3 regions of the Brevibacillus borstelensis genome follow, and region 1 is predicted to be linked to each of the others. Evidence: riboswitches for the same ligand, from Rfam matches in the RefSeq annotation. Region 1 holds a riboswitch; each other region holds the start of a gene.

Region 1 (10,183 bases):
CTCTCCCTCCGGATCAAAGCCGACGCCATCGTCTACGATGCGCAGCCTGACTTGCCCCTTCAGCGTAAACAGCTTGACCGCGATGTGGTTGGCACGGGCATGCCGGAGCGTGTTGGAGAGTGATTCCTGCAAAATGCGGAACAGATGGTCCTCGATTCCGCTCGGCAGGTTGTCCACTTCTTCGATCTCCCAGCTAATTTCCATCGCATTTTTGCGGGTCAGCTCTTCCAGCAGATCTTCAATGGCTTCCTTCAGTGCCTTGTTCTGCAAAGTCGCCGGGCGGAGGTGCAGCAGGAGCGCCCTCATCTCCGCCTGCGCAGCCGCGGCCATTTCTTCCACCAGCTCGATCTGCTGGGCAGCTCGCTGCGGATTTTTTTCGATCAGTCTTTTTAAGGCTGCAGTGGTCATCGCGATGGCAAACAACTGCTGGCTGACCGCGTCGTGCAGCTCGCGGGCCAGTCGCTGCCGCTCTTCGGTGACCGCTGTATGCTTCAATTGTTCCGCCAAAGCGGCGTTGTGATTGGACAGCCGTTGCAGGGAAGCGACCTGTTCTTCCCACTGGGCCGCCAGACGGTTCAGCTGCCAGCCCAGTTCACCGATCTCGTCCTCGCCCAGCTCAGGGACGCGCGAAGACAATATGCCGCGCCCCAGGCTGGTGGCTGCCTCCCAAAGCACCTGCAGTCTCTTTTTCAGCAAATTCCCGAAAATGTAGCCTCCGACCAACCCGACGACACTTGCTGTCAGGATCGCGAATGCAAACGAGGCCAGTTGTGTTTTCCAATCCAGCTTCTCCGGCAAATAGAGATGCAGGTAGGTCGCAAGCCATCTCGTGACGTCCGGGTCCCCGGCCACCACGAAATACAGAATCAAACTGCACAAAAAGGAGGCGGTAACCGCTCCTACGGCCAGCAGCAAACCGTAGCGCACGTACTGCCATTGGATACTTGCCAACCGCTGTCGTCGCATTTGTCAGTACCCCCTAAATGTACTTGACTTTAACATCGCCGACGAGCAGCGAAATCTGTACATGGATTTTTTGCGCTTCCTGTTCGTACTGTTCGGAGCGGATCATCACGCTGCGATTGATGCCCCCCTGCCTATGGCCAAACACTTCCAGATCGCCGATGCGCACCTCCGCAGATACGGCTACTGGCATGTCTACCGGAACGTAAATAGTGACGTCCCCCACCCAACCGTCGACTATCAGAAACGCTTCATCATCCATCAGCATCGCCCGGGACAGATCTATGACAACATTCCCGACTCCGTGCCAGATATGCAACTGGCTTAGCTCAAAGCGGCCGGATGTCAAGTGAAAATCACCGATCAGCGAACTGCGGGAATCTTTGGGCGACAAAATGCTGCCAGGGCCCGCGGATGAAGCAGTCCATCTGCTTCTTTCCGTTCCAAATGGATTGCGGTATCCCGCTTTCTGTCTCCAATGCCCTGATTGTTTGCCTGTTGCCGTATCTTCCGCTGAAGCAAAATTCGGATCAGCATCGGCTGCTTCGGCAGCCTCCGGTATTGTCGGCCGGATTCCTTTGTCAGCCGAACGCCCACGGATCAGCCGAAATCCAAAGTAAATGAACAAAAGCGGGATTACAAGCTGGAACAGATCATCCATGCCGATATGAAGCCACATGTCCAAAGCAATCATGATGCCGAGCCCGGCCAGCAGGCCTCCCCGAACACGCTTGTGATTTCCCCACATCTGTACGCCGAAATACACGAGAACCATCGGCCACAAATCAAAGAGGCCAAACGTGATTATATGCAAGCTGTCAAGAAAAAGGCCAATTCCTGTCAAAATGATCAAGACACCGACCGTCATTTTTTGTAAGCGGGACAATTTCACAAAGGTCTCCTCTCTTACGCCCCATGTCGGCTAATTTCCTACACTTCCGTCACGGCAAGTATAAATAAACGCAGGCGGAATATTCAACGGCGTAAATGTGGTTTCTACCCGCTGAAAGCGCGTCTGCAGCTCAGCTTTCAGTTGGAGGGAGTATTGAAACGTGATGAACAGGCCACCCGGAGCAAGGGCAGACTGGACTTCATCCAAGATCCCCGTCCGCAATTCCGCGGGAAAGTTGGCAAACGGAAGTCCGGAGATAATGGCATCAGCCTTGCCAATCCCGGCCTTACTCATGTACTCTTGCAGCTTCAGTGCCTCATCCCACATCGTGATGCCGGGAAATCGGCGAGTCAGCATTTCGCGAAACAACGGATCTCTCTCCACCAAAATGTATTTGGTATCGAGCCTTTTTTTCTTTAGAATGCTTTCCGTAAAGGCGCCTGTTCCAGGCCCCAGTTCTATAATCACGTCAGACTGATTCCAGTCCACGCTGCACAGCATCTTTTCGCATAAAAAACGAGAGCTGGGAATGATGCTTCCTACACGTCCTGGCTCCGCAAAAAATCGACGTAAAAAGACCATAAAGTCTGCCAAGGATAGAACCTCCTAGGGGAAAAGCAGCCTGCTTGGACAGGCTGCCTGGTTGCCACTTCCTATTCTACACGAGATGCCTGATTCCTGTCGTTACTCCTGAACTTTCGCAGGCTCGGCATCCTTTTTGCTTTGCAAAGACGCTTTGATTTGGGCCAGCTCCTCATCCAGATCATTCTTTTCAAGGGACTCGAGAGCTTGCTCCAAACCAGCGCTGGTCTGGCGCCACTGGCCGCTCAGATTGGCTTCCGCTTCCATCCGCAGCACTTTTTCTTCCATCCGGGAAAAGCCTTTGCCGGCAGATTGATTGCCCATGCCGACAATTGCATGGTTCACTTGTTTTTGCGTTTTCGCTACTTGCGCTCTTGCCATCAGAGTGAATTTTTTCGCTCTCATTTTATAAAATTCTTCTTTCAGCTCGGTCAGCTTCTCGCGCATTTGCTGAGCGGCTTCCGATGCTGTCAGATAAAGGGCTTCGTATTCCTGGGCACGCAGCTCGTATTGCTTCTTGTCGGCCAAAGCCCGGCGCGCGAGCAGGTCTTCCCCTTCGGTCAGCGCCAGCTTTACTTGACGATCGCGTTTTTCCGCAAGCGCCACTGCCTCTTCCCATTGCTGGTGGAATTTCTTCTCCAGGGCCACTTGCTTGGCTACTGCCACTTCTACTTGTCCGATCTCCACTTCCATGTCACGCATGTACTGATTGAGCATAACCACCGGATCTTCCATTGAATCCAAAGCGTCATTCACAGAAGCCACCGTCAAGTCACGCAGTCGTTTAAAAATACCCATTTTTTAGTCCTCCTTATCATATCACAAGAAATTTGATTGTCATGTACCTTGCACTTTTCAGGTTTGTTTCATCACTTGTCATCGATATCAAGGTTGTTGCTTCTTGGCCATTCTGTGCTCCCAGCCGTCCAGAGCATCCTCTTTCAATACCTGCCTTGCCCACTGCCGCTCCCATACTGTCGGCATGGAATCATGCGTCTTGTCACTGCGGCGGATAAAGCGGTACCCGAGGTAAATCACTCCGATAGCCAGTACGACATTGAACAGTAAATGCAGCTTGCCGATCAACATTAACAGCCCGAACAGAAAGACCAGTATCCCCCAGAAGCGGGAACCGGAGCTGCCAATCACTTTACGGGCTCCGTATAACATGATCAGCCCGGGGATCAGCACACCGAGGAAATCGCCGCCGTCGATACCGAGTTGGTCCAATAAGACAAACCCTCCGGTCAGCAGCAATGCGAGTCCAAGGAGCACCTTGCCAGACCGCTCACTCATGAAATGCTTCCCTCCAATCGACTATTTGTTGGTGTGTCAACCTTATGCCTTTATTCTAGACGGGGCGAGTGTTCGACATAACGGGCGAGCGGTTGGTTTTTGCCTCCGTCCCTGGACGGATAAAGTGTCGTCCCCCAATCGGACAAGGATCCCTCTTGATTGGATTCAGCCCTTTTCCGGCGCAGGGCGAGCCGTCATGGAGAAGAAAAGTCCGACACATGGTTTCCATTACATATAGAAGAAAAATGTCGTTTGCACGGTACTGACGAAACGTTACAGCTTATGACAAAATATTGTGACGAAATCGTGAACAAACAAGGGTAGAAAAAGGAAAAGTGGGACAAGTGTTGAATTGTGTGGAGGTGCGTGTAAAAAAATATCGAAAAATAGCCGAGTTCCGCTATGCGGAAACGGGGGACCCACTATCTTTGGGGTGAATGGCTGCGCTCTCGCAGTCTAGGGCATTCCTTTCGACCGAACCCTTCAGCTAACCTCGTAGGCTCAGGAGAGGAGCAGTATCTTTTGCGCAAGACAGTAGTTTCTTTGCTTATTGCCGGATTGCTTGCAATGGGTACCGGTGCGGCGCATGCTCAGGAGGGAACCCCCCTGATGACTGTCGTCAATGATCTGTACGGTGTCCCTTACAAGTCTTCCGGAACCACGAAAAAAGGCTTTGACTGCTCCGGTTTTACACGCTATGTGTTTGATGCGCTAGGTGTAGATTTGCCTCACAATTCTTCTTCTCAGTATCAAGTCGGCCAACCGGTTAGCCGCAAAGATTTGCAGCCCGGCGACCTCGTCTTCTTCAAGACGAATGGAAGAAGCATTTCCCACGTAGGAATCTACATCGGCAATGACACGTTTGTGCACTCGGAATCTGGCAGAGGCGTCGTCAATACCAAATTGAGCGACCCCTATTACTGGAGCAAACGCTATGTAGGAGCCAAGCGAATCGCTGCTCCGGCACTCCAGGCGAAAGCCACCGACACTCCTCCAGCCAAGAAAGCGGTACAAGCGGCTTCCTTGCCTGAAGCACAACCAGAACAACAAGCGAAAGCGCCCGAGGCAGCTCAACCAGAGCAACAGCCTGGGCAGCAGGCAGCAGCTGCAGCTGAGACACCAGTTGAGACACATACAGTGCCACAGCCGGAACAACAGCCGGAAGCGCAGCCTAGCAAGTAAGTGCAAGCACAAAAATGAAAGCCAGGGACGTTAGGTCTCTGGCTTTTTCTGACGAAATTTAGTACCTGGTGTCAATAGGAAGTAACACCCGCTATTCTTCATTATATGTCCTTTTTCCTGCCGGAACACGCTGGTAACGTTTGGTTTCTTTGTCCTTCACCAGTCAAACCGTGTTATGATAGGAGAGAATACAAATATTCAGGAGATTTGAGGTTACTGGGGGAGTACCTGTGAAAGACCATATTTTGCTTGTAGACGACAATCAGGAAATCATAGAGCTTCTTGAAGATATTTTGGAAAACGAAGGGTATGAGGTCACTTTTTCAGAGAGCGGGGAGCATGCCCTTACTTTGTTGAAGCAAGGCTTGAAGCCCAATTTGATTCTTTTGGACATCATGATGCCGAATATGAGCGGCTATGAGCTGTGCTCGCAAATTCGCCGCGAATCGGACCTGCCGATCCTGTTTCTCAGTGCGAAAGGAAAAGCGGTCGACAAAGTCGTCGGTTTTGAAATCGGCGCCGATGACTATATCACGAAGCCATTCGACACGGAAGAGCTGCTCGCCCGCATCCGGGCGCATCTGAGAAGGTACGAGCGGATTCGCAAGCATACCGAAGAGCACAGCGAAAAGGACCCATCCGGCTCCTCCATTACCGTTTTGAAATTTAAAGGACTGGAAATCCACAAGGAAACGTACTCGGTGTATGTAAATGAAGAAAAAATTGACCTTTCCACCAAAGAATTTCAGTTGCTCACCTTTCTGGCCGAAAATGCCGGCATTGTGTTTACCCGCGAACAAATTTACGACCGGGTATGGGGATACGGCTACGGCTCCCTCAATACTGTGACGGTTCATATCAAAAATTTGCGGGAAAAGCTGGAACGGGAGCGGCAGTACATCAAAACGCAGTGGGGGACGGGTTACGTTTTCATCGGGGAGAAGGTGTAGATGAGCATCCGCAACAAGCTGTTCCTCTCGTTCTTCGCACTGATTGCGCTGAACCTGTTCGTTTTCAAGTTTGTCTTCGAGGATATTATTGTCGTTCAACTGAAAACGGATCGCCACAATCAATATCGCTATGAAAAGGAAACGGCTGAAAAGGTTCGCGTCAATCAGCTGCTCAGCGCCAGCAATTTCAAGGACCCGACAGACCGCAGCGAGTTGGAAAAGCAGTTGCCGGAGGATTTGGTATACAAAATGTTAGTCAAGGACGCCAACGGCAACACGATCTTCATCAAGACATCCCAGGCATACAATTTGAAAAATCCGCCGAGGAAAATAAAAAAGGAAAATACCGATCTGAAGGTTGTGGCGGAATACCATTTTCAACACGAACCGCCGAAAAAAGGCGAAACCATCATCTACTTCTACACAGATGACTCCGATATTATGGCAACAAAAGGGGTCAGCATGATGCTCTGGTACATCTACGGGAGCATTGCCCTGGTCGGACTTGTCCTGCTCGGCTTCTTCGTCCGCTGGATTCACCGGCCGGTAAACGAGCTGTCCCGCGTAACGCAGGAAATTCGCGAAGGAAAACGGCTGGTTTCGTTTACGTACCATTCAGAAGACGAATTTGGCCGTCTGTTTCGCTACTTCTCCGACATGGTCGATCAGCTCCGGTTTTCCGAAGAGCGTCAATCCGAGCTGATTTCCGCGATCGCTCACGATTTCCGGACACCGCTGACAACAATCAAAGGATACGCCTCCTACATCGCCTCAGGGCGGGTAACCGATCTGGAACGGATCAAGAAGCAGATGAAAAAGATCGAACAGAAGACGGACGATCTCGACAAGCTGCTCGACGAACTGCAGGACTTTACCCAGCAAAGTACGGAGCTGAAGCTGAACCTGAGCCGCATCCACGTCAAGAGCTTTGCAAAAGGAATCATTGAGGACTACCTGGTCAAGATCAAGGAATCGGGACTAACACTCCAGTGGAAGCTGCGCATCTCCAATGATCTGTACATCGAGGCGGACGAGACCAAGCTCCGCCGCGTACTGGAAAATCTGTTAAACAACGCCATTTACTACAACAAGCCGAACGGATCGATCCTGCTCACCTGCGACCAGCGGGAGGGGCATGTGCTCTTTTCCGTGATCGACAAGGGTGAAGGCATCTCGCAGGAGGATTTGACCAAAATCTTCACCAAGTTTTACCGCGCGGAAAAATCGCGCAATCGCAACAATGGCGGAACCGGCCTGGGCCTGACGATCTGCCAAAGCATCGTCCAGCGGCACGGCGGTTCGATTTCCGTCAGCAGCGAGCTGGGGAGGGGGAGCTCTTTTTCCTTTACGATCCCCTTTTTCCAATCTTAATTTATATAGATTTATTCTCAGTTAATATATCCTTTATAATTGTCTGGTAGATTATCTTGTATAGCATGTTGCTTTCAGTGATAAATAACCCCAGTTCGGTATCTAACACCTTAGCGGAAATTGCAAAAATGGTGGGCAGATGCCTTTTTTTTATGCAAAAAGACACGAACCGTCAATGAAGTGACCCCAAAAAGTTAGACAGTCATTTTAATTAAGCAGCAAGTAAGGTTTGAGTTCGGTATTGCACTGGACTCAAGCCTTTTAATTTTGCCTTGATTCGTTTGTTGTTGTAGTAATCGATGTATTTTGCTAACTCTTGTTTAAAATGTTCAATGTTTTCAAACTCCTGCATATATAAAAATTCCGATTTTAAGATACCAAAGAAGTTCTCCATTACAGCATTGTCATAACAGTTTCCTTTTCGTGACATACTCTGCGTAATGTTCTTTTCTTTTAATGCCTGTTGGTACTTGCTCATTTGGTAATGCCAGCCTTGATCCGAGTGAATAAGCAGCTCGTCTTCATCTGTTAGTCGTTTAAAAGCTTGGTCCAGCATCGTTGAAACAAGAGAATACCTTGGTTTTGAATCAATCGTATAGGCGACAATTTCTCCGTTAAATAAATCTAACATTGGCGATAAATAAAGCTTTTCGCCAAATAATTTAAACTCCGTAATATCCGTTACCCACTTCTGATTTGGCTTGTCTGCGTGGAAGTTGCGATCCAAAATATTCGGCGCCACCTTTCCAACTTCCCCTTTATAGGAGCGATATTTTTTCATCCGAACCATGCTTTTTAAGCCTAACTGTTTCATCAATCGCTGTACTTTTTTATGGTTTACCTGATGTCCTAGATTCTTGAGTTCATCCTTAATACGACGGTATCCGTAGCGTCCTTTATGTTCATGGTAAATCGCCTGAATTAATGTTTTTAATTCAGCATGTTTATCTGGACGGCTGAAAGTTTTTACATAGTAATAATACGTACTTCGTGGAATACCCGCGAGTTTAAGTAGCGCTTTTATAGGAAATTCGGTCCTTAGTTCAAATACTACTTGCGCTTTGTCTTGCTTTGTAATTTTTCCTTGCTTTGAACTAAGGCATTCAACTTTTTTAAGTAAGCATTCTCCATGCGTAAACGCTCTAATTCTTCCTGCAGTGCCTCGACTGATCCTTCAACAGGTGTTCCTTTCTTGTGTCTCTTCTTCATGGCTGGACGCCCCTTTTTCTTTGAAATGAGAGCGTCTATTCCTTGTGATTGAAATTGCATTCTCCATTTTCGAATCAATCCAGGAGAGGTGATTCGAAAAATGGCGGCTGTTTCATTCGGAGACGTCCCATAAGTATTCATATAATTGAGTACGTCTAGTTTAAACTGTACCGAGTAACTTGTATAGGATTTTACAAAGGCTTTTTCACCCTGATGCTCGTACTGCAACACCCAGTTTCTCACCATATAGTCAGATGCACCAATGGACGCTGCGATCGAAGCATAACTCTCCACACCTTCTAAGTATCGTTGAACCGCAGCTAACTTAACATCCCCACTAAATTTAGTCATAAAAAAACTGCACCCCCAACTGTTGAATATGTCCAACAATTGGGGTGCAGTTCATCAATGGTCCGTGTCTTTTTCTGTGCCCTTTCGTTATTGCGACCGCGCCTCCAGCCTCATCATCAGACCGCCTTTCGGGCGAAGGGTGACAAGCGGCTCCGCTTCCACGGGCTTGCCCGGGTCGGCGAGCTGAAAGCGATACTTCTGTGCGAACGTAGCGAGCAGCAGCGCGGCTTCCATCAGGGCAAAGTTGTTCCCGATACAGATGCGCGGACCTCCGCCAAACGGAAAGTAGGCGTATTGCGGGATACGCTTCAGCAAGTCCCCCTCAAACCGTTCCGGGATGAAATCCTCCGGCCTGTCGTAGTACTTCTCGCTTCTGTGCATGACGTACTGGCTCATCATGAGCGTATCTCCGGGCTTGTACGTATGCCCCCCGATCTCTACTTCTTCGGCGACTTCCCGGTTGATCGTCCAAGCCGCCGGGTACAAGCGCAGCGTTTCGCTGATAATCTGGTTTACATACTTCAGATTCGGAATATCCTCTACCGTGGGCAGCCGTCCTCCCAACACCGCGTCCAGCTCGGCCCAGAGCTTTTTTTCCGCCTCAGGGTTGGTCGCCAGCAGATACCAGATCCAGGACATCGTGTTGGCTGTCGTCTCATGGCCTGCGACAAAGATGGTCATGACTTCGTCTCTTACCTGCTCATCCGTCATTCCTTTGCCGTCATCCTCATCTCTTGCCGCCAGCAGCATCGCCAATAGGTCAGTGCGCCCCTGATCTCCTTCACGGCGGCGCTCTTCGATGATGTTGTAAATCGTCTTGTCGAGCAGCTCGGCTGACTCGCGGAACTGCCGGTTGCTTGAGGTCGGAACGGTGAGCGGAATGTCGATGAAGGACGACGCTTTCGTCGAGACGTATTTCAGGCCCACATCGATGGCCCGGGCGATCTGGTCAGCGCCTTCCTTGAGACCTTTGCCAAACATCGTCTCTGTGATAATCGCCAGCGTCACTTTCATCATGTCTTCATGCACATCGCGTACATCTCCTGCTTTCCAGTCATCCATCAAGCTTATCGCCTGCTGGACCATGGACTCGCCGTAGGTCGCGATCCGCTCGCGGTGGAATGCCGGCTGCATCAGCCTGCGCTGGCGTATGTGCTTCTGTCCTTCGCTGGTGAGGATGCCGTCACCGACGACCGCCCGGGCGACCTGCAAGCCTTTTCCTTTGCGAAAATGGGCCTGCTTGCTCACCAGAATTTCCTTGATCATGTCCGGATTGCTGATCAAATACACATGCCGCGAGGGGCCAAAGCGAAAGTGGGCCACATCGCCGTGTTCTTTCGCAGCTTCGCGCAGGAAGCGGAGCGGGTCCCGGCGAAAGGCGAGCAGG
Region 2 (10,183 bases), 1.8 Mb from region 1:
CGATTTTACAAAAGAATGGTGGTTTGCAAAGGACTCTTCTTCCCCTAAAAATGCATGGTCAGGGTACGCTTCCAAAATCCGTTTGCGAATGAGGCTTTCTGATGCTTTGTCAAGCTCTGTGACCACATCGAAGGCATTGCCTTTTTCTTCTATCGTAAATCGGGATTCGCGCCTGTTTTTGATCATCGTACCCGCTTCTTTCGCCACTTGCTTGGCAAGCTCTACATAGCTCACGCTTGTTTCCTCCTGTCTGGAAAACAGTCTTCAATGCCTTTGGCGATTGTAGGATGGAGGCACGTCAGCAGCAACTTCAGGATTCCCCTGTTTTTCCGTTTCCCTTTCATACCTACGGCAGATCATTCCCGAAACATTCATGATTTCTTTTGGATCATTCCGCTTCTGTGCCAGTGAGCTATATAGTCATGTTCTATCTAAACCCTTTCCACTGTAAACAAACGAATTTTTGCTTCCAACCTAATAGACACGATATGTTCATGCACCCCCATTATGGGTTAAGTCACAAATAAAGCCGTCCGCATGGTAAAATGGAATGGCCTGAAGGATTTGCCAAAAGACTTCAAACAAAGAACAGGAGATTGATACATGGAACAAAAAATCCTGGTCCGCGACTTGCTTGTCCGCCTTGCAAACAAAGAGAGGCTATACTTGCTCGATGTGCGTGATGAAGACAAATATCGTGCAGAAAGCTTGAACGATTACGGCGTGCCGACGGAGAACCTCCCGTATCTGAAGATGGTCGAACCGGACGAAGACATTCAGGAAAGAATGAAAGAACTGCCAACGGATAGACAGATCATCACGATCTGTACGAGCGGAAACAAGGCGCGAAAAGCGGCTGAGCTCTTGCGCGAAAAAGGCTACGATGCCACCTCGCTCGAAGGCGGGCTGACTGCCTGGAAACAATATCACGAGAATGGCGGAAACGAACCAAAGCAACCAGCGGACTAGACTGTCTCGCTGGTTGTTTTTCTTGACGGCGGCTGCCAATCTGTTTGGTTCGGAGGCATCTTGCTCAGAGAGGACCTTTCCTCCCAAACTCTTATCCCTTGATAAAGTGGCCCGGACCAAGCGGCATGCCTAACAGGTACCATAGCGCAAACAGGAGCAGCCAAAAAATCCCGAAGAATAACGAATACGGCAGAAGGATTGAGATCAAGGTTCCTATTTGCAGATTTTTCTGATATTTGTTGGCAAAAGTAAGCAAGATCGCAAAATACGGCAGCATAGGTGTGATCGGATTGGTGATCGAATCACCGATGCGGTAGGCAGCCTGGGTGAAAGCGGGACTGTACCCCAGCAGCAGAAACATGGGGACAAAGACCGGCGCGAGAATTGCCCATTTCGCTGTCGCGCTTGCAATGAGGAGATTGATAAGAGCGACGAACAGAATAAACAGGATCAGCAGCGGAAGGCCTGTCAAGCCGATGTTTTGCAGAAAAGCAGCTCCCTCGATCGCAATAATCGGACCGAGATTGCTCCAGTTGAAATACGCGATCATTTGCGAGGCGACAAATGCCAGAACGATGTAATAGCCCATTCCGGACATCGTCTTTCCCAAATGTTCGGCCACATCTCTGTCCGAGCGAATCACACCGGCTCCAATACCGTAGGCGACAGCGGGAATCCCGAACAAAAAGAGCAAAATGGGAACGAGCGACTTCATAAATGGAGAGACAATCAGCGAGTCGGTATCAGGGTCGCGAAGCAGCGAACCGCTCGGTATGGTGACGGCTGACAGGATGACCACGCAGACGAACAAAGCAATACCGGCCCAGCGCAATCCTCGTTTTTCCTCCGGTGTCACCTGTGCTTCCACAGCATTTTGTTGAGCTTGTGGTGTATAGCTTCCCAGCCTTGGCTCCACAATCCTGACAGTGATCCATACGGTCAAAGGAACGAGCATCAAAGTGGAAGCCACCATAAAATAGAAGTTCATCGCAGGGCTGGACATATAGCTCGCATCGATCATTTGAGCCCCTGTCTGCGTAAAGCTTGCCAACGTCACATCCAATACGGAAACAACCAGATTGGCACTGAAGCCGCCGGCTACAGCAGCGTATGCGGCAGCAAGCCCTGCGATCGGATGCCGGCCGAGCATGGTGAAAATCATCGCAGCGATCGGTGGCATAACGATGAAGGCCGCGTCTCCGGCGGCGTGTCCCAACATGCTGACAAGGACGATAATCGGCAAAATCAACGAACGCGGGGAGGCCAGTACAGTCCTTCTCATCGCTGCGCCGATCAAGCCGGTTGATTCTGCCAATCCGACGCCAAGCATGACCGACAGAACCAAGCCGAGCGGCGGGAATGAGGTGAAGTTGTTGACCATCTCGGTCAGAATGCGGACGATCCCCTCTTTGCTAAGCAGGTTGACTGCGGCGATCCGCTCATGATTGGTGGGATTCACCGTCGACCATCCGAGTGCGGCAGCGATAGCGGAAAGGATCAAAATGGCGGCGATTATGACGAGAAACAGTGTGACTACATCCGGCAATTTATTGCCAAGCACTTCCACACGGTCAAGGAATTTCAAAAAGAATCCTTTTTTACTTGCATTCGTCTGTTGCGTAACAGGTGCCGCCATCATATTCCCCGCCCTTCCCTTTCAATTTACGAAGGCTGCTTACCCGTTTTCTCCACGTAGTTGTAGATCGTGTACTTGGAAACATCCAGCAGGTCGGCTACGTGCTGCACAGCGCCTTTGATCAAAAACAGCCCCATTTCATCGAGCAGACCGATAAAGGCAATTTTCTCCTCCTTCTGCATAAAGGGGACGGGTTTGCCGATTTTGCGGATGCATTCCTCAATGATTTGGTCCATCAACTCGGAGATAGTGGGAGCAAAGCGTTCTTCCGTTTTTTCTTCACTTGGCTCCTGCTGAAAAGAAGCCATTCCTTTGAGAATAGACTCGGCCATCACAAGGCTGGTCACGTCCAGATTGATACAGATACAACCGATAATGGCTTGATGCTCGTCCCTGATAAAAATCGTGCTGGATTTGATGATTTTGTCTTTAATCCCTTCGTGCTTGTAGTTGAGAATGAAGTCATGCCCTTGCTCGCCCTGACGGAGCAGCTTCAGACCGAGATTGGTCACCGGGCTTCCCGGGCTTCTGCCGCTTACATGGCTGTTGTGAATGGCAATGATCGAAGCCTCGGGGTTGGTCATGTCGTGCAGGGCGACTTCACAGTGGTCGCCAATCGTTCGAGCCAGGCCCTCAACTACAGGAATATAACTGGCCAAAATGGGATGCAATGAACTCATGTGTGAAACCTCATTTCCTAGCGTGTTTATGTGGGAGAATGCGGCTGCGTCTCCTGGGCAAATCGTCAACGAGGCCTGCTTGTTTACCGGTGGTGTACGCAAAGCTTACCCCCTTTATACACCTGCCTTACTCGCTTGAGAGAAAGCAGGTTTTCCACCGGATTTCCCTCCACAAGCAGCAGGTCTGCCCATTTTCCTGCCTCAATGGAACCCGTTCTGTCCTCCAGCTTCATGCATGCAGCTGCCTGCAGCGTCGCGGCCCGAATCGTCTCAATCGCTGGCATTCCTTCCTCGTGCATGAGCTGCAATTCATCCGCCAAATACCCTGGGATGTTAAAAGGGGTACCGGCGTCTGTGCCTGCAGCAATCTTCACTCCGTGCCGAAGCGCTTTGCGGAAGCTTTCCCGATGGATCTGGACAAACGGCTCTGCCTTGCGGACAAACTCCTCAGGCACTCCGCTCTCAGACGGCTGGCGCAGGATCAGCGTCGCAGCAATCAGGGTCGGAACCAGAAACGTTCCGTTTTCGATCATCAATTGGACGGCCTCGTCATCGAGTACCGTTCCGTGTTCGACCGTCGTAACGCCTGCACGAATGGCGTTTTTGATTCCTTCCAAACCAATCGCATGAGCTGCAGTTGTTTTTCCGGCATGAGAAGCTTCCTCGCAAGCGCAGCGCAGCTCTGCCTCTGAAAGCTGCGTGGAGCCCGGCTCTGTTCCTTTTGTTAGGACACCGCCCGTGGCCATCAGCTTCAAGAGATCTGCTCCCGCTTTCAGTTGGCTTCGGGCGGCCTTTCTCACCTCGTCAACCCCATCAGCCTCAATCGCCATTGGATGGCAGTGCCCGCCAGTCATGACGATGGGCTGGCCGGATGCGTAGACGCGCGGCCCCTCGACAAAGCCTCGCTCAACCGCATTTCGATAGGAAATATCTACATTGTATCGTGTACCCACATTCCGTACTGTCGTGATGCCAGCCTCGAGAAACTGTTTTCCTTGCTGATGAGCCCGAAACGCCGTGTCCGCTGCGGAATCCAGTCTGATTTGCCTGAAGGGATCAGGTGAAGCGTCCATGCCCAAATGCACATGGCAGTCGATCAAGCCGGGCAAAAGCGTCATTCCCGTTCCGTCGAACTCCCAGTCTGCCACTTCCGCATTGCCTGCCTCAGAGACATGCAATATTCCGGATTCGTCAAAGACAACCGTTCCTCTTTCAATCTGCCGCAAATGTACAACGTCGATTATTCTTACATTGTATATTTTTCGCCTCACGTCAGCACCACCCTGTTTATACTGGGATTTGTTGCGTGTACTTTTCGACCAGCTCAGCGAGCAGCTTCATGTTTACATTGCCGCCTGAAGCCAGCACGACTACCTTTTTTCCCTTGAGTGCAGTCCGATGGTGAATCATTGCTGCCAAAGCGGCCGCACCGGACGGCTCTACTACCATCTTGGCCCGTTCCGCAAGGCTCACCACCGTCCTTGCAATCTCTTCCTCGGAGACCAATACCATCTCGTCGACGTATCTTGTCGTGTGTGCATACGTGATCTTTCCCGGCTTTTTGGCCATCAATCCATCCGCGATCGTATCCACCTTTTCCACTTCAAACGGACAGCCGTGCCGAAGCGATTCATACATCGCCATGGCCCCCTCGCTATTCACGCCGATCACGCGCACGGCCGGCTTTGTCTCCTTCAAAGCAGCCGCCACGCCCGATATCAACCCTCCCCCGCTGACCGGAACGATGACCACGTCAACGTCGGGAAGCTCTTCCAAAATCTCCAGGCCGATCGTGCCTTGCCCTGCGATAATATGCATGTCTTCAAACGGATGGATCAAGACAAGACCTTCGCTTTGGTGAAGCTCCAGCGCTTTTTCATACATGGTAATGGAGGTGCTCCCTCCATCTACTACTTTGGCGCCGTAATGAAGGATCGCATTTTGCTTGCTCGGTACAGGATTGGTCGGCATGACCACTGTAGCTGCAATCCCTTGGATCTGGGCAGCGTAGGCAGTGCCTGCGCCGTGATTGCCTGCAGAAAAGGCCACGACACCCCGTCTTTTTTCCTCGTCTGTCAGGCTCACGATCTTGTTGTACGCGCCGCGGATTTTGAACGCCCCTGTCTTTTGCAGATTCTCGCATTTTACGTAGATGGTATTGCCTGACCATTCGCTGAAAGTGCGCGAATACTGCATAGGTGTCGGCAAGATGACACCCGCGAGATTGGCCCTGGCTTGCCTGATTTGCTCCAATGTAACGAACATGCGTTTATCTCTCCTCTTCCCTGATTTCTACGACCATTTCAATCTCCACAGGCAGATTCATGGGCAGAACGGATGTGCCCAAGGCAGAGCGGGCATGCTTCCCCCTGTCGCCAAAAACGTTCACCAGCAGATCGGAAGCCCCGTTCATAACCTGGGGCTGGTCGTAAAAATCGTCTGCGCTGCTCACCAGTCCGAGTACTTTCACAATCCGCTCAATCTTATCAAGATTGCCAATCTCCGCTTTGATCATGCTGAGCAGGTTGAGGACAGTAATCTGTGCCGCCTCATATCCTTGTTCTACAGTAAGCTCCCTGCCCAGCCTGCCCGTATAGAGCGGTTTCCCATCGACAAAGCAGCCGGCTCCTGAGGTAAAAACCAGGCAGCCCGAACGCACGCAGGATACGTAGGTTGCCAAAGGCGGTTGGTTCGGGGGCAGACTTACCCCCAGCTCTTCAAGTCTCTTTTCCACAAATGACAAAAGTACCACCACGCTTTTCTGAAAATTCTAATCAACACTCGATATTCTCATTCTATCACGATCCCGGAATAAAATGATACAATTTTTTTGATATCGACAAATTTTTTAGAAAAAATCAACAACATGCACCCGTCCGCTGAATCCTCCAGCCGCCTGTCATGGAAATCATGCCACAAATACACGGCGGTATTTCCTTTTCTGAACAAGCGTCAACAAGGTCTGCCATTATTTACAGGTTCCATTCTCTCAAGTCTATTTGTTATCCTAGTTAAGCCAAACAAACAAGCCGAAACTTCCAAAGAAGTGGAAGTGCGGGGGACTTCTTTTTGTAGAGTTAGCCACTCTGCATTGGGGTGAATCACGCTTGTGAAGGGTTGTATCCTCAGCCCGAACCCGACAACTAACCTCGTAGGCGAAGAAAAGGAGACGATGAGAACATGAAACCATTCGGCAAGTCTATCATCGCTATTGCTTTGGGATTGGCTGTTACTTCGATGTCCACTTCAGCATTTGCTGCCACATGCCCGGTAAAAAATGTTGTTAATCAAGGGCAATGGCTCCCATATTTCATGAATTCCCAACCTTCGCAACAATCCCAACCATCGAACCAATGGAACCAATGGAACTGGGCATTTCCATCCAACTCTATGCAATGGGTAGAGCTTCCGATGCAACAGCCGGTACAAAAACCGGTTCAGCAGCCGGTGCAAAAGCCGGTACAAAAGCCAGTTCAACAACCGGCTAAAGCTCCGGCAAGCAACACTGTCAACGCTTCCTCCCAGTTTGCTCGCGAAGTGGCAAATCTGGTAAACCAAGAGCGTGCAAAAGCTGGTCTGGCTCCGCTTGCTTACGATGCTGCATTGGAAAAGGTAGCATTGGCAAAAGCGGCTGACATGGATCAAAACAACTACTTTGATCACAACAGCCCTACCTACGGTTCTCCATTTGACATGATGAAGCGCTTTGGCGTATCGTACATGACTGCCGGCGAAAACATCGCCATGGGTCAGCGCAGCGCTGAAGAAGTGATGCAGCAATGGATGAACAGTGACGGTCACCGCAAAAACATCATGAACCCGAATTTCACGAAAATCGGCGTAGGCTACCAAAATGGTTACTGGGTACAAGAATTTACCGGATAACCTTGATGGCTGCAGAGAAGAACCGAGTTGCTCAACAGAGTGACTCGGTTTTTTCGGTTTTTTCCCTGCTTGCAAAAAAAGCCCACCTGAAGCTGGTGGGCATGGTATCGATCTAGGCTTTTGTGATCAAAGGAGAAAATGGCGACACCCGGATCAGAGGCTCATTAACGAGCGCACCAGCCGCCGTCGATGACCATTTCAAGGCCGCTCACAAACGAAGACTCGTCCGAAGCGAGATAAAGTGCACCATAAGCGATATCCTCGGGTTTGCCGAGACGAGGCAGCGGCGTTTGCGCCTGAAAAATGCCCCGAACCTCTGGAGCCGTGATCATTTGCGTCATTGGTGTTTCGATAATGCCCGGGTGAATGGAGTTCACGCGGACGGAATCCTTCGCGCATTCGACAGCTGCTGCTTTCGTAAGAGCTCTCAACGCCCCTTTGGAAGCGGTGTAACCATTCGTAAAGTTCAGAGCAACTAGTCCTGCGATAGACGAAATGTTGATGATGGAACCGCTTCCAGCCTTTTTCATCTCAGGGTAAACCAGCGTCATTCCCAGCACGCAGCCGGTCAGGTTTACATCCATCACCTTGTTCCAGTTTTCCATCGTAAATTGCTCAATCGTAGCATCTGTACTGATACCCGCATTGTTTACCAGGACGTGAATGTTGCCAAATGCCTCCAGACCTTGTGCGATGACGTTTTTCCATTCGTCCTCGGAAACGACGTTGTGTTTGACCCCGATGGCTTCCCCGCCGTCCGCCTTGATTTCATTCACCACTTCTTGCAGCTTGTCTTCGGACATGTCCGTCGCGATTACTTTCGCGCCTTCCTGGGCAAACAGACGAGCTGTTTGTGCCCCCATACCGCTTGCCGCACCTGTAATGATGGCGACTTTTCCTGTTAGACGACCCATAGTCGTATCCTCCCGCTTTTTCATTTCTGAAAAAGAAATTCAAAAAAATTTTAAACAACTAGTTGCTTTATCGACACTGTGTCGTAAATAATTATATCAATGCCCTTCTTATATGGGCAAACAACACAAAACGCCGAAGTGACGATAAATCAACAGAAGATCAACGTTGTGTGGATCACATAGAAAAAGTTCAACAAGGATGGGAAGAATGTCGATGAAACCGAAGAAGATTGATCCGCGGGTCAGGAGGACACGCCAGCTCATTCAGGACGCGTTTACCTCGCTCATACAGGAAAAAGGGTATGAGGCCATCACCGTACAGGACATTACCGAGCGTGCCACTTTGAATAGGGCCACCTTTTACCTCCACTATCGAGACAAACAGGATTTGATGTGGCAAAGCACAGAAGAAGTCCTCTCGGAGCTGGTGGACAGTCTGCGCGAAACGACCAAACATGCGAAAAAAGCAGACTTGCACGTAGATCAACCGCACCCCGTGTTCGTCTGCCTGTTTGAACAGATTGCACGCCATGCGACCTTTTACAAGGTAATGCTGTCCCATCACCAGGCACCACTCGCTGATCGCCTGATCGAAGTCATCACCGATTACATCTCCCAAGGCCTGGACGAATTCCAGCCCGATGACACCAAGCTCACGGCACAGCGAGAGATTATTGTCCGCTATACCGCCTCTGCCTTTTTAGGAGTCATCATGTGGTGGCTGGAGGGCGGCATGAGCTATTCTCCCCGCTTCATGGCGCTGCAATTGATGAGGCTTGCGATCAAGGGGCCGTATGAGCTGTCTCCGTTTGCGTGAGCCCTTTCGGGGCGGGAAATAGCAAAAAGCCGGAACGGTACCACTCCGGCTTTTCACATTCAAGAGGTTCTCGTCAAAGCGTTCTCTTCGCTTCGACGCTCTTAGCTCTCTGTGGAACAGCAGTCACACTTCTGCTCCTCTAGCAAAGGTACCTCTTTTTCATGCATTGTCTGTTTGGTCGGGTATGCCCCCACCTGCTGCAACTCTACACTGACATCTTTGTCATTGTTTTGTTGTTGGTCCATGGGAAGCCTCCTCACTGAGTGCGACCTGTGCCTAGTATACGCACCCGGGATGTGAAGCTATTCGTTCTTCAGGGATTCGTTCAGCCTTTTGCCCGGTTTGCCTGAAGGATGTGCTCCAGGTCTTTCAGGGCTGCAGCTGCGGCTGCCACCGGGTCGGATTTTCCTCCCCCCACCAACAGCTCCCCCATTGTGTCCGTTTCCAGACGAATCGCTTTGGTCGTCCCGCGGACTTGGGCGAACAGGTGAGTCTCGGACAATAGCTGCACGTCCACAGCGGCCTGGAGAGTGTCGTCGACTTTGCGCAGACTGCCTACCAGCTTGGGGACAAGACCGTCTGCTTTCCACTTCTGCACTAGCTCCGGTGTGATGCCTTGGATGCCCTTCCGTGCCACATCCGACAGGCGAATGCCTGCATGAAAAGCTGCATTGGCCATAATTGTCAGCTTGCAGGCCGTGTCCCAGCCTTCGAGATCAAAGCGCGGATCAGGCTCGGCAATCCCCATCTGCTGGGCGCGGATAATCGCCTCCTCCATGGAGATGCCTTCTTCCATCATTGCACTCAGCACAAAATTGGCTGTTCCGGTAAATATTCCTTCGATCAGCGCCACTTCACAACCGGCCAAATTGAACTGGAGCAAATCAACCGTCGGCAAAGCTGCAGCCGTTGCTCCGCTTACTTTGAGCATGGCCCCATGTCGTCTGGCCGCCTCATGGAGCCCCTGGTAATCTGCTATCAGCGCCCCTTTGGAGATCGCGATGACATGCTTGCCGCGGGACAGGGCGGTTCTCATGTAGGAGAGGGCCATGCCGCCAGTGACAATATCAGAAGGACCCGCTTCGATCAGGATGTCAAATGGACATGCTGCCAGGAAGTCGGCTCCCGTTTTCTTTTTATCTCCCATACTTTTCTCTGCGGAAAACGCCTGGACTTGTTCGAGTGCCAGTCCTTCATCCGCGTAGCAGCCAGCGGTCGAACGCATGACGCCGACAAGCCTGACATCGGCATCGTAGACCATCCGGTATCTTTCCTTGCGCTC
Region 3 (10,183 bases), 2.4 Mb from region 1:
AATCGGGCGAGAGCAGCTGTTTTAACGGCATGCGGCTTGCATGCACAGCCTGGATCCAGGCGGGTGTGTATCCAAGTGTCTGGTTGAAACAATCCAATGACTGGTTGAGATAGCTGCGAATCGAAACGTGGTTAAAAGAGGGATTATGTTGCAAAAATTCGTCCAGTTTGCGAAGCTTCTCCTCTTCGCTCAGGCCTTCCAGTCCGGCGAGCAGCAAATCCAATCGGGAAAATATGTATCCGGCAAACAATTCATCAGCGCCGTCCCCCGACAACACGACGCGAATCCCCCGCTCGTGGAGTACCTTGCTTTTCAAATAGCGGGCAACGCCGTTCATGTTGATCCCAATCGTTTCCGCATGCCAAACGGCCTTTATTACGTGATCGGCAAAATCGGTATGATCAAGCGGAATCAGATGAAAATCCGCCCCTACATGGGCCGCCGTCTCACGCGCTACTTCACTTTCATCATAGGCATGATCCGAAAACGAAACGGTAAATGCTTGCAGCGGGTCCGTCCGATGCCTGGCAGCCATCCCAAGTACCGTTGAAGAATCAACGCCTCCGCTGAGATGAAATCCAACGGGTACGTCGGCCCGCATCCGTGTCTTGATGCTCTCGTCCAGTGCATGCCTTACTTCACTGATGTACTCTTCTTCGCTGCGTGGCAGAGAATTCGCGTCTGCCAGCGGATAGTGATGATCCCAATACTGTTTGATTTGTATTCCATCAGCCGTAGCAAGCAGGTAGTGGCCGGGTGGAACCTGGTTAACACCTTCGAATAACGTACGGTCCAGATGCTTGTAAAACAACAAGTGCTGGTAGTAGGATTCATGATCCCACTTCGCGGGTACTCCTGCTGCAAACAGCGCCTTCATCTCCGACGCGACGTATAGAACCCCATCTTGTACTGTGTAAAAAAGCGGCTTGATCCCAAAACGGTCTCGCACAGCCAACAGGCGTTGCTCGGTTTCATCCCAAAGCACCAGGGCAAATTCACCGCGCAGGTATTCAAGAAATCCGAGTCCATTCTCTTCGTACAGATGCAACGCGATCTCACTGTCAGAGCGTGTTCGCAACCGGTGCCCCCGTTTGACTAACTCTCTCTGAATTCGCTCGTAATCGTAGAATTCACCGTTTACGACAACGTGAAGCCGTTCATCTTCATTCGCAATAGGCTGGTCTCCAGTCTCTAGGTCAATAATGCTGAGGCGAGCGTGACCCAATCCGACTCGCTTGCTTTCGGACAGCCAGATACTTTGCCGGTCAGGTCCGCGATGGGAGAGTTGACGAGTAGCACGTTCGACAGCAATCGCAGTGATGGGAGCCTGTTTCGAAAACATTGCGACAATTCCACACATATAAACCAACCTTTCCCTACATAATTTTGATAGTGCTGCCGTACGAAGATCACTCTTTGGAAGAATAAAAACAGTAATATTGATAGAATGTGTATTGCAGATCAGCATATCAGACCATTTCAGTATACCATATTTAACCAAAAATATAACTTTTTTCAATTCGCCAAATTTCAACAAGGTATTTTGGCACCCAAACGCCTAATGGCTTTCGACAATAGACATACATACCCTATGCATATGGGCAACCCGGTAGCGATATATTTTCCTTTTGATACCGTGAAGCTGGTACCCTACTATTTTTAAAATGAGAGGTTCATACAATAGATCAGGAAACAGGGAAGACGAACAACTATACATATGCAAAAATCGAGAGAGGTTTTTGTTGGGGATTAATATTGACATGTTCTGGAGTTGAACAGAAGCAAGCGTTGTGATTTCTTGAAAGTTACCCGATATGGATTCACGGACTAACGAAAAAATCGATTTACGGGAGAGCTATGAACACTCCCTCCAGCGAGAGATGAGCTTCCTCTTGCGTTGCGCTTGGAAGTATGTCGCCTAATGCCATCTGCTTTTTCCTATGACAGCTACTTTTCCAATGACGGCTACTTTTGCTCGAGTGAGGATGGCCGAGAAATGGCACCTTTGCTGTTCGAATCACAGTGATCGATTCAGCAGATGTCAACAAGTCGATTCCTCCTTCCTTCAGAATGTATGTTCCCGTTCTGATTATACCACAGCATGAACAAAAAATGCTATTTATCCCACTACTTGGGGAATACCCTGTCATTCGAACCGATAATGGTCTACAGTTTATTGAACACGCCTTTGAAACGGTTACGAATGATGCGCTCTTTTACCACCAACGAAGAATTTCCTAGTCTGTATGACCTTTCACCAGTGAAAAAATGAAGGCTGCATCCATACAACGGGTAAAATCGTTCGTTGCAAAAGTGTGGAGCGGCCAACTTTTTGGGCAGGTGAAGGTTTTTTGACCTAATGCAAAAAAAAATGGCCGGTTTCACACGTAACGTGGTGAAAACCGGCTTAATCACAACCTCTTAGCGTTTTGCATTTGCGTTTTCCTGGTGGAGCGACTGGCGACTTCCGGCGCAGTACCCTCCCATGCAGAACGTGGAACCGGAGCGGAGCATGGAAACAGGCTTCTCCTCGCCACAGCCGCTTTAGAGCAGCCAGACCCCCATTTGCTCCGGGTCCACTTCATTCTATTCTTCCAGGAGAACAGCTCCTAGCTATACATATCTAGCCAATGCCGACTTCCTCATTTTAAGGAATCAGCCCCTGCTCCTTCAGCCAAGCTTCCGCAACATCCCGCGACTTCTTCTTGTCTACATCCACCTGCGCGTTGAGCACCGCCATTTGCTTGTCGTCAATCTTCCCGGCGAGCTTGCTCAGCACTTCCTTGATCTGCGGATGCTTCTGCAGCGTTTCCTGACGGACGAGCGGCGCGGCAAAGTACGGCGGGAAGAAATGCTTGTCGTCCTCCAAAATGACCAAATCGTGCTTCACGAGCTGACCGTCTGTCGAGAAGGCATCGATGATATCGACGTTCCCTTCGCTGATTGCTTTATATTTAAGACCGGCGTCCATTGATTTCGTACCTTTGAATTTCAGGCCGTATGATTTTTCCAGGCCTTTCAAGCCGTCCGAGCGCTCGAGAAACTCCTGTTCGGTTCCGAACGTGAGCTGTTGCGCATGCGGGATCAGATCAGAGATTGTCTTCAGCTTATATTTATCGGCCGTCTCTTTTGTCACCGCCAGGGCATAGGTGTTGTTAAACCCGATCGGCTCCAGCCATTCCATTTTGTATTTCTCTGCAAAATCTGCCTTTACCTTGTCGTACACCTCTTGAGGGTCCTTCATCGCTTCCTGTCCCATGATGTTGACCAGACCCGTTCCCGTATACTCTACATACAGGTCTGCACTGCCGCCTTTGACGGCGTTAAAAGCTACATCGGTCCCGCCTAAAAACGGCTTTGTCTCGACTTTTAAGTCCGTATTTTTCTCCAGCATGATACCTACGAGATTCGTCAATATATCTTGTTCCGTGAAATTTTTCCCCACCACAGTCACCTGATCAGACGCTTTTGTACCGGTCAGAACCGAGCAGCCCGTCACAGCCATCATCGACAATGCCAACACGCCCATTCCAACTTTCCTCAGCCATCCTGCTCTCACAAGATCCTCCCCTTTCATCATTAACCGTTTATTTGAAAAACCCCAAAAAGCCTGATGTGTTCAAGTCTTCAAAAATCAGCTATTTGGATAAAGCGGCCTAACGCGAGTGGCGAATGCGCAATCCTTTTGGCGTCACTCGCCAATCTACCCAGGCCAGAATCAGGTCAAACAAGACCGCCAGCAGCGCAGCCGGCACCGCACCTGCCAGGATGATGCCCGTGTCCACCATGGCAATCCCGCGAAGGATCAGGTCGCCCAAGCCGCCTGCCCCGATAAACGCCGCGAGCGTCGCCACTCCGATCGTCATGACCGTAGCCGTGCGAATCCCGGCAAATATGACGGGGCGGGCCAGTGGAAGCTCTACGATCCGCAGCATCTGGCCTTTGGTCATCCCCATGCCGCGCCCTGCTTCCAGCAGCGAGGAATCGACGTCCAAAATGCCGGTGTACGTATTGCGGACGATAGGCAGCAGCGCGTAAATGACCATCGCGATGACAGCCGGGATCGGTCCGATGCCAAACAGCGGAATCATAAATCCGAGCAGCGCCAGACTGGGAATCGTCTGGAAGACCGAGATCACGGCCAGCACCGGACCGGCAAGCTTCCGGTACCGGGTCAGCAGAATGCCTGTCGGCACCGCAACTACAATCGCCCAGAACAACGCGACGACAGACAGAACGATATGCTCCCAGCTCGCCTGCACAATATCCGGCCAGCGGTCTGCCATTACGGAAATCACTTCACTCATTGCGCCACGCTCCTCTCCTGATCCAAGTATGGCCGTGCAAGCACATCGACCAGACTGGCCCTTGTCAACAAGCCTGCCAACGTCCCGTCTTGGCGGACGACCGGCACGTACCCGTACGGAGCTTCCTGCACGAAGCCGATGGCATCCGCGAGCGGAGTGTCGGGTGAAAGCGTCATGGTGTCTGTCCGCATCACATCGCGGATGGCCAGCGATTCATCCGGGTACCGCTTGTGAATATCCGCCGTATCCGCCATGCCCAAGTACTTCCCATGCTTGTCGACAACGATCAGCCCGGTTACCCGCTTGCGGTGCATGATCTGTACAGCCTCCGCCAGCCCTCGGCCCGGGGAGACGGTAACCGGCTGCGTGACCATGACATCCTGGACAAGCTGCCCGAGGTGGGACTGCAGCCGTTTTTCCCCGATGAACTCCCGGACAAAATCATTGGCCGGATGGCGCAAAATGTGATCGGGCGTCCCCTGCTGGATCACATTCCCGTTTTGCATGACCACGATCTGGTCGGCGATTTTCAACGCTTCATCCATGTCGTGGGTGACAAAAACGACTGTTTTGTTCAGCTCCTGGTTCAGCCGGATCAGCTCATCCTGCAGCTGCTCCCGGGTAACCGGATCGAGCGCCGAAAAAGGCTCATCCATCAGAATGATCGGCGGATCGCTCATCAGCGCCCGGGCTACCCCTACCCGCTGCTGCTGGCCTCCGGAGAGCTCGGACGGGTATCTGTCCCGGTACCGGTCGGGGGCCAGGCCGACCATATGGAGCAGGCGATCGACCTTTTTGTGATCAATCGACCCTTTTCCCCCCTGAAGCCGTGGCACCAGCGAAATATTTTCCGCGATTGTCAGGTGGGGAAACAGGCCGACCTGCTGAATCACATAGCCGATGCTCCGCCTCAGCGCGACCGGATCGACCTCCGCCGAATTCCTTCCGCCGACGGTAATCGTCCCCGATGTTGGCGAAATCAACCGGTTGATCATCTTCATCGTCGTGGTCTTGCCGCAGCCGGATGGCCCGACCAGCACTGTGATGCTCCCCTCGGGAATCTCCAGATTGAGATTCGGGATCACAGTCGTCGAGCCGTACGATTTGCGCACGCGTTCAAAGACAACCGCATTTGCCATTCGCATCCCCTCTTTTCGCTGTATTTTTGAAAATAAAAAGACCCCGCCAATGCAGGGTCTGTACCTGTAAAAATACAAAAAGACCCTGCAAAAGCATAGGGTCAAAAAACCGAATTGTTTTCCACGTCGGAATGATCTGACACGGAATGCTTGTTTTGACCCATCTTGAGGCTGACGAGGTTAGCTGACGGACTCGGGAAAGATGGTTCCCTACGGCAGATATGCTGCCGATTCGCCCCGGAAAAAGTGGTTCCCCCGCTTTCCGATTATGCAAATCGGAAATTAAGCTTATGGCTATTATGCATGAACTCGATCATCAAGTCAAATCTCCGGATGACCACTCAGTCTCTACTTGATGAAAAAAGGCCCCTTCTGTCTGCCAAAGACATCGGGGCACCTCCTTTTTTCGTGAAACAAATGCCAGTTTTATCCCATAACGCCTTCCTGGCTTTGAGCAAGCGGGAAATGGCAGGAGACAAAATGCCCTGCAGCACCTTCTGTCAGTGTCGGCGCAGTCTGTCTGCACACATCCTGCACATACGGACATCTGGTGTGAAAATGGCAGCCGGACGGAGGATTGGCCGGATTCGGCAGATCGCCCTGCAGGACAATCCGTTCCTTTCGCTGCGTCGGATCAGGAATCGGGACAGCCGACAGAAGCGCTTCCGTGTAGGGGTGGCGCGGGTTTGCAAACAGCTCGTCGCGCTCTGCCAGCTCCACGATTTTGCCCAGGTACATGACCGCGATCCGGTCGCTGATATGCTTGACGGCAGGCAAGCCGTGGGCGATGAAAATGTAGGTCAGCTTTAGCTCCTTTTGCAGCTTCTTGAGCAGGTTCAGCACCTGCGACTGGATCGACACGTCGAGCGCCGATACCGGCTCGTCGCAGACGATCAGGCTCGGATTCAAGGCGAGGGCGCGCGCGATGCCGATCCGCTGTCTCTGCCCGCCGCTGAATTCATGCGGGTGGCGGCTCATATGGTGGGCATCCAGCCCGACAAGGCGCAGCAGCTCCACAACCTTTTCCTTCAGCTCGCTTCCTTTGTGGGTGCCGTGTACGCGCAGCGGCTCGGCCACGATTTCTTCCACCCGCATCCGCGGATTGAGCGAGGAATACGGGTCCTGAAAAATCATTTGCAGGTGCTGCCGCAAAGTGCGGACCTCGGCTTTGCCGAGAGTGGACAGATTTTTTCCCTCAAACCAAATCTCCCCTTCGGTCGGCTCCAGCAGCTGCAAAATCATCTGGCCGGTGGTCGACTTGCCGCAGCCGGATTCTCCGACGATTCCCAGCGTTTCTCCGCGGTACACGGTAAAGTCGACGCCATCTACGGCCCGTACGTAGCCTGTCTCTTTGGAAAACATGCCTTTCTTGAAGGGAAAATGCTTTTTTAACCCTTTAACCACCAACAGCGGTTCTTTCGTCTGGTCCATTGCTATGTGCCTCCTTTACGCGTAGAAGCAGCGTGCCAGATGGTTCAGGGCCACCTCTTGAAGCTGCGGCTTGTTTTGCTTGCACTCTTCTGTGGCGGCAGGGCAGCGCGGGTGAAACGCACAGCCGCCCGGCATGTCGAGCGGATTCGGTACCGAGCCGGGGATCGAGTCCAGCTCCTCCCGATTTTCGTCCAGCTTCGGCAGCGAACCGAGCAGCCCTTTTGTATACGGATGCTTCGGCTCCGCAAAAAGGGAAAAGACGTCAGCCTGCTCCACCACTTCTCCCGCGTACATCACCACGACTCGATCCGCCATCTCGGCTACGACACCGAGATCGTGCGTAATCAGAATGACTCCGGTTTGAAACTCCTTGTTCAGCTTTTTCAGCAGCTCGAGAATTTGTGCCTGGATCGTCACGTCCAAGGCGGTCGTCGGCTCGTCCGCGATCAACAGGGCCGGATTGCAGGCCAGCGCCATGGCGATCATGACGCGCTGCCGCATACCCCCTGAAAGCTGATGGGGAAAGGAATCGACGATCTTTTCCGCATTGGGGATGCCGACGTGATCCAGCATTTCGACGCTGTGTGCCCGGGCTTCCTTTTTGTCCATCTGTCTGTGCTGGCGAAATACCTCTCCGAGCTGGTTCCCGATCGTAAACACGGGATTGAGCGAGGTCATCGGCTCCTGGAAGATCATCGACAGCTTGTTGCCGCGCAGCTTGCGAAGCTCTTTTTTGCTTAAAGCGAGCAGGTTTTGGCCCTCCAGCCAGATTTCTCCGCCCACCACTTCGCCAGGCGGGGCGACCAATCCCATGATCGAGAGGGAGGTAACGCTTTTGCCGCAGCCCGATTCGCCGACGATGGCAAGTGTCTCGCCCTTGGCTACGGAAAACGAGACGCCGTTTACGGAGGGAACGACGCCGTCCTCAGTTTTGAAATGCGTCCGCAAATGTTTCACTTCCAGCAAGTTTGCTTCCATATCGAGTCTCCCCTCCTTACTTCGCTCTAGCCTTCATGCGAGGGTCCAGAATGTCGCGCAGCCAGTCTCCGAGAAACATAATGCCCAAAACCGTGATCGTAATCGCTACACCGGGGAAGGTCGCCACCCACCAGCTCGTAGCGAGGTACTGCCTGCCGTCGCTCAGCATGCCGCCCCAGGAGACAGTCGGCGGCTGAATCCCCAAGCCGAGAAAGCTGAGCGAGGCCTCCGCGATGATCGTCGTGGCTACGCTCAACGTAGAGACGACGATAAAGGAGGAAATAACGTTGGGCAAAATGTGTGTAAAAATGATTCGCCCGTCGCTTGCGCCGACAGTGCGGGCGGCCCTGACGAAGTCGCGTTCCTTGACGCTGAGCACTTCACCGCGGATGATGCGGGCGTACTTGACCCAGTTGGTAAAGCCGAGGACGAGGATCAGGGTCGTCAGACTGGGCCCGAGGACGGTCAAAATCACCAGCATGAACAAAATATTCGGAATGGCGAGAAACGAATCGACCGTCCGCATGATGAGATTATCCACGATCCCGCCGAAGTAGCCGGAGACGAGTCCCAGTACGACCCCGATCGCGCCCGCTACGGCGACGGCACAAACCCCGACCATCAGGGAAACCTGCGAGCCGTAAATGATGCGGCTGAGCACATCGCGCCCCAGATTGTCGGTTCCGAGCGGATTTGCCGGCGAGCCTCCCTCCATCCACATGGGAGGCTTGAGGCGCTGCGCTGCCTGGGTTTTGGCCGGATCATGAGGAGCGATCGCACTGGCGAAGACGGCCATAAATACGACGACGATGACGATCAAAAGTCCGATTGTTCCTGTTTTGCTTTTCAACAGCATGCGGGCCAAACGGCGGAGCTGCCCCGGCTTTTTGACCGCCTGGCCGACGCTGCCTGCTTGTGCTGTTTGCGATTCCAGGGGAAGAGACATACGGCTCACCTCCGTTTAGTTGTACTTGATGCGCGGGTCCAACACGCGGTATAAAATGTCTGCCAGGATGTTGCTGACGATGACCAAAAAGGCGACGACAAAAACAGCGGCCTGGACGATGGCCATATCGCGGGTATTCACTGCCTGAATGATTAGCTGTCCCATTCCCGGCCAGGAAAAGATCGTCTCCGTAATCAGCGTGCCGCCGATCAGGGTAGAGGTTTGCAAAGCCATGATGGTCACTACGGGGATAAGCGAATTTCGCAGGGCGTGCTTGTACACGACAATGGTTTCGATCAGCCCCTTGCTTCTCGCTGTGCGAATGTAGTCCTGCCCCAAAATTTCCAGCATGCTGGAACGAATCAGGCGGGTCATCTCCGCAGCAATTCCCGTCCCGAGTGTAAAGGCAGGCAGGATCAAATGGTCCCATGAACCCCTTCCCGATACCGGCAAGGTCTTCCACTCGACGGCGAACAACAGGATCAGCATGATTCCCAGCCAAAAATGCGGCATTGCCTTGCCCAATACGGAAGCGCCTGAAACGAAAATGTCCAAAAAGGAATTTCGCTTGGTCGCGGACAGAATGCCCAGCGGAATCGAGATCACCGTGGCGACGATCATGGCTGCAATTGCCAGTTCAAAGGTTGCCGGCAGACGCTCCAAAACAATCGGCAGGGCGGGCATGTCATAGCGGAAAGATGTGCCGAAGTCCCCCTGCAGCATGTTGCCGAGAAAGCGGAAATACTGGATGTGCATCGGCTGATCCAACCCCAGCGCAGCGATCAGGATTTCCCGATCCTCGTCCGTCGCCGTATCGGACAGCATCAGAGACACCGGGTCTCCGGTAACGTACACCAGCACGAAGACGATGATCGAGATCAGAAAAAGCACGGGAACAATCTGCAGAATCGACTTCAACAAATACTGTCTCACGGTGTCACCTCCCGAAACATTTGCGAGTTGCTAAACAGGTTCATCAAGCTGTCGGTCATGGAACAGGAAGGGGCCTCGCCAGTGGAGACCCCATTCGCTGCACCTTTTTCTTATTTCAGTGTAATTTCATCGACGAACAGCATTTCGTCCAAACGCGGTTCAAAGTTGATGCGGTCGCTCACACCGTAGTTGGCATTCATTTGGTACAAATAAATGTGCGGGCGTTCTTCCGCGATGATTTCCTGCGCTTGTTTATACTGCTTTTCACGCTCTTCCATGTTCATGTTCTTTTCGGCGTCCGCCAGAAGCTTGTCCAGCTCCGGGTTGCTGTAATCCGACTCGCCCTTGGACCGCTCCGTAGTCAAACGGTCAAACGCCAAAGACGCGTCAAACATGGAGTTTCCGTAGGCGATCATGAACACTTCATCAAATTTTTTCGCTTTGTACTT

What was found. A riboswitch is a leader RNA that binds a small molecule or an ion and turns the genes downstream of it on or off. The one in region 1 is predicted to bind cyclic di-AMP.
Region 2: another riboswitch for cyclic di-AMP. It lies ahead of V5G20_RS13840 (CAP domain-containing protein); the one in region 1 lies ahead of V5G20_RS22680 (C40 family peptidase).
Region 3: another riboswitch for cyclic di-AMP. It lies ahead of V5G20_RS07325 (ABC transporter ATP-binding protein); the one in region 1 lies ahead of V5G20_RS22680 (C40 family peptidase).

The regions. Positions count from the first base shown of each region.
Region 1 is NZ_CP144922.1:4,723,177-4,733,359, forward strand. It holds gene V5G20_RS22655 (HAMP domain-containing sensor histidine kinase) at 1-966, opposite strand, end outside; gene liaF (cell wall-active antibiotics response protein LiaF) at 980-1,855, opposite strand; gene V5G20_RS22665 (class I SAM-dependent methyltransferase) at 1,886-2,449, opposite strand; gene V5G20_RS22670 (PspA/IM30 family protein) at 2,540-3,235, opposite strand; gene V5G20_RS22675 (LiaF transmembrane domain-containing protein) at 3,323-3,733, opposite strand; cyclic di-AMP (ydaO/yuaA leader) riboswitch at 4,112-4,250, shown strand; partial or broken gene V5G20_RS22680 (C40 family peptidase) at 4,256-4,765, shown strand; gene V5G20_RS22685 (response regulator transcription factor) at 5,146-5,865, shown strand; gene V5G20_RS22690 (sensor histidine kinase) at 5,866-7,236, shown strand; one part of gene V5G20_RS22695 (IS3 family transposase) at 7,448-8,352, opposite strand; one part of gene V5G20_RS22695 (IS3 family transposase) at 8,352-8,796, opposite strand; gene V5G20_RS22700 (cytochrome P450) at 8,884-10,183, opposite strand, start outside.
Region 2 is NZ_CP144922.1:2,920,208-2,930,390, reverse strand. It holds gene V5G20_RS13875 (inositol monophosphatase family protein) at 1-234, opposite strand, end outside; gene V5G20_RS13870 (rhodanese-like domain-containing protein) at 604-969, shown strand; gene V5G20_RS13865 (AbgT family transporter) at 1,061-2,608, opposite strand; gene V5G20_RS13860 (helix-turn-helix transcriptional regulator) at 2,632-3,285, opposite strand; gene V5G20_RS13855 (metal-dependent hydrolase family protein) at 3,369-4,556, opposite strand; gene ilvA (threonine ammonia-lyase) at 4,573-5,550, opposite strand; gene V5G20_RS13845 (RidA family protein) at 5,555-6,028, opposite strand; cyclic di-AMP (ydaO/yuaA leader) riboswitch at 6,303-6,458, shown strand; gene V5G20_RS13840 (CAP domain-containing protein) at 6,466-7,170, shown strand; gene V5G20_RS13835 (glucose 1-dehydrogenase) at 7,335-8,084, opposite strand; gene V5G20_RS13830 (TetR/AcrR family transcriptional regulator) at 8,299-8,901, shown strand; gene V5G20_RS13825 (hypothetical protein) at 9,003-9,146, opposite strand; gene V5G20_RS13820 (homoserine dehydrogenase) at 9,227-10,183, opposite strand, start outside.
Region 3 is NZ_CP144922.1:1,572,926-1,583,108, reverse strand. It holds gene asnB (asparagine synthase (glutamine-hydrolyzing)) at 1-1,342, opposite strand, end outside; gene V5G20_RS07335 (glycine betaine ABC transporter substrate-binding protein) at 2,648-3,559, opposite strand; gene V5G20_RS07330 (ABC transporter permease) at 3,657-4,307, opposite strand; gene V5G20_RS07325 (ABC transporter ATP-binding protein) at 4,304-5,446, opposite strand; cyclic di-AMP (ydaO/yuaA leader) riboswitch at 5,601-5,745, opposite strand; gene V5G20_RS07320 (ABC transporter ATP-binding protein) at 5,873-6,877, opposite strand; gene V5G20_RS07315 (ABC transporter ATP-binding protein) at 6,893-7,855, opposite strand; gene V5G20_RS07310 (ABC transporter permease) at 7,872-8,801, opposite strand; gene V5G20_RS07305 (ABC transporter permease) at 8,817-9,734, opposite strand; gene V5G20_RS07300 (ABC transporter substrate-binding protein) at 9,845-10,183, opposite strand, start outside.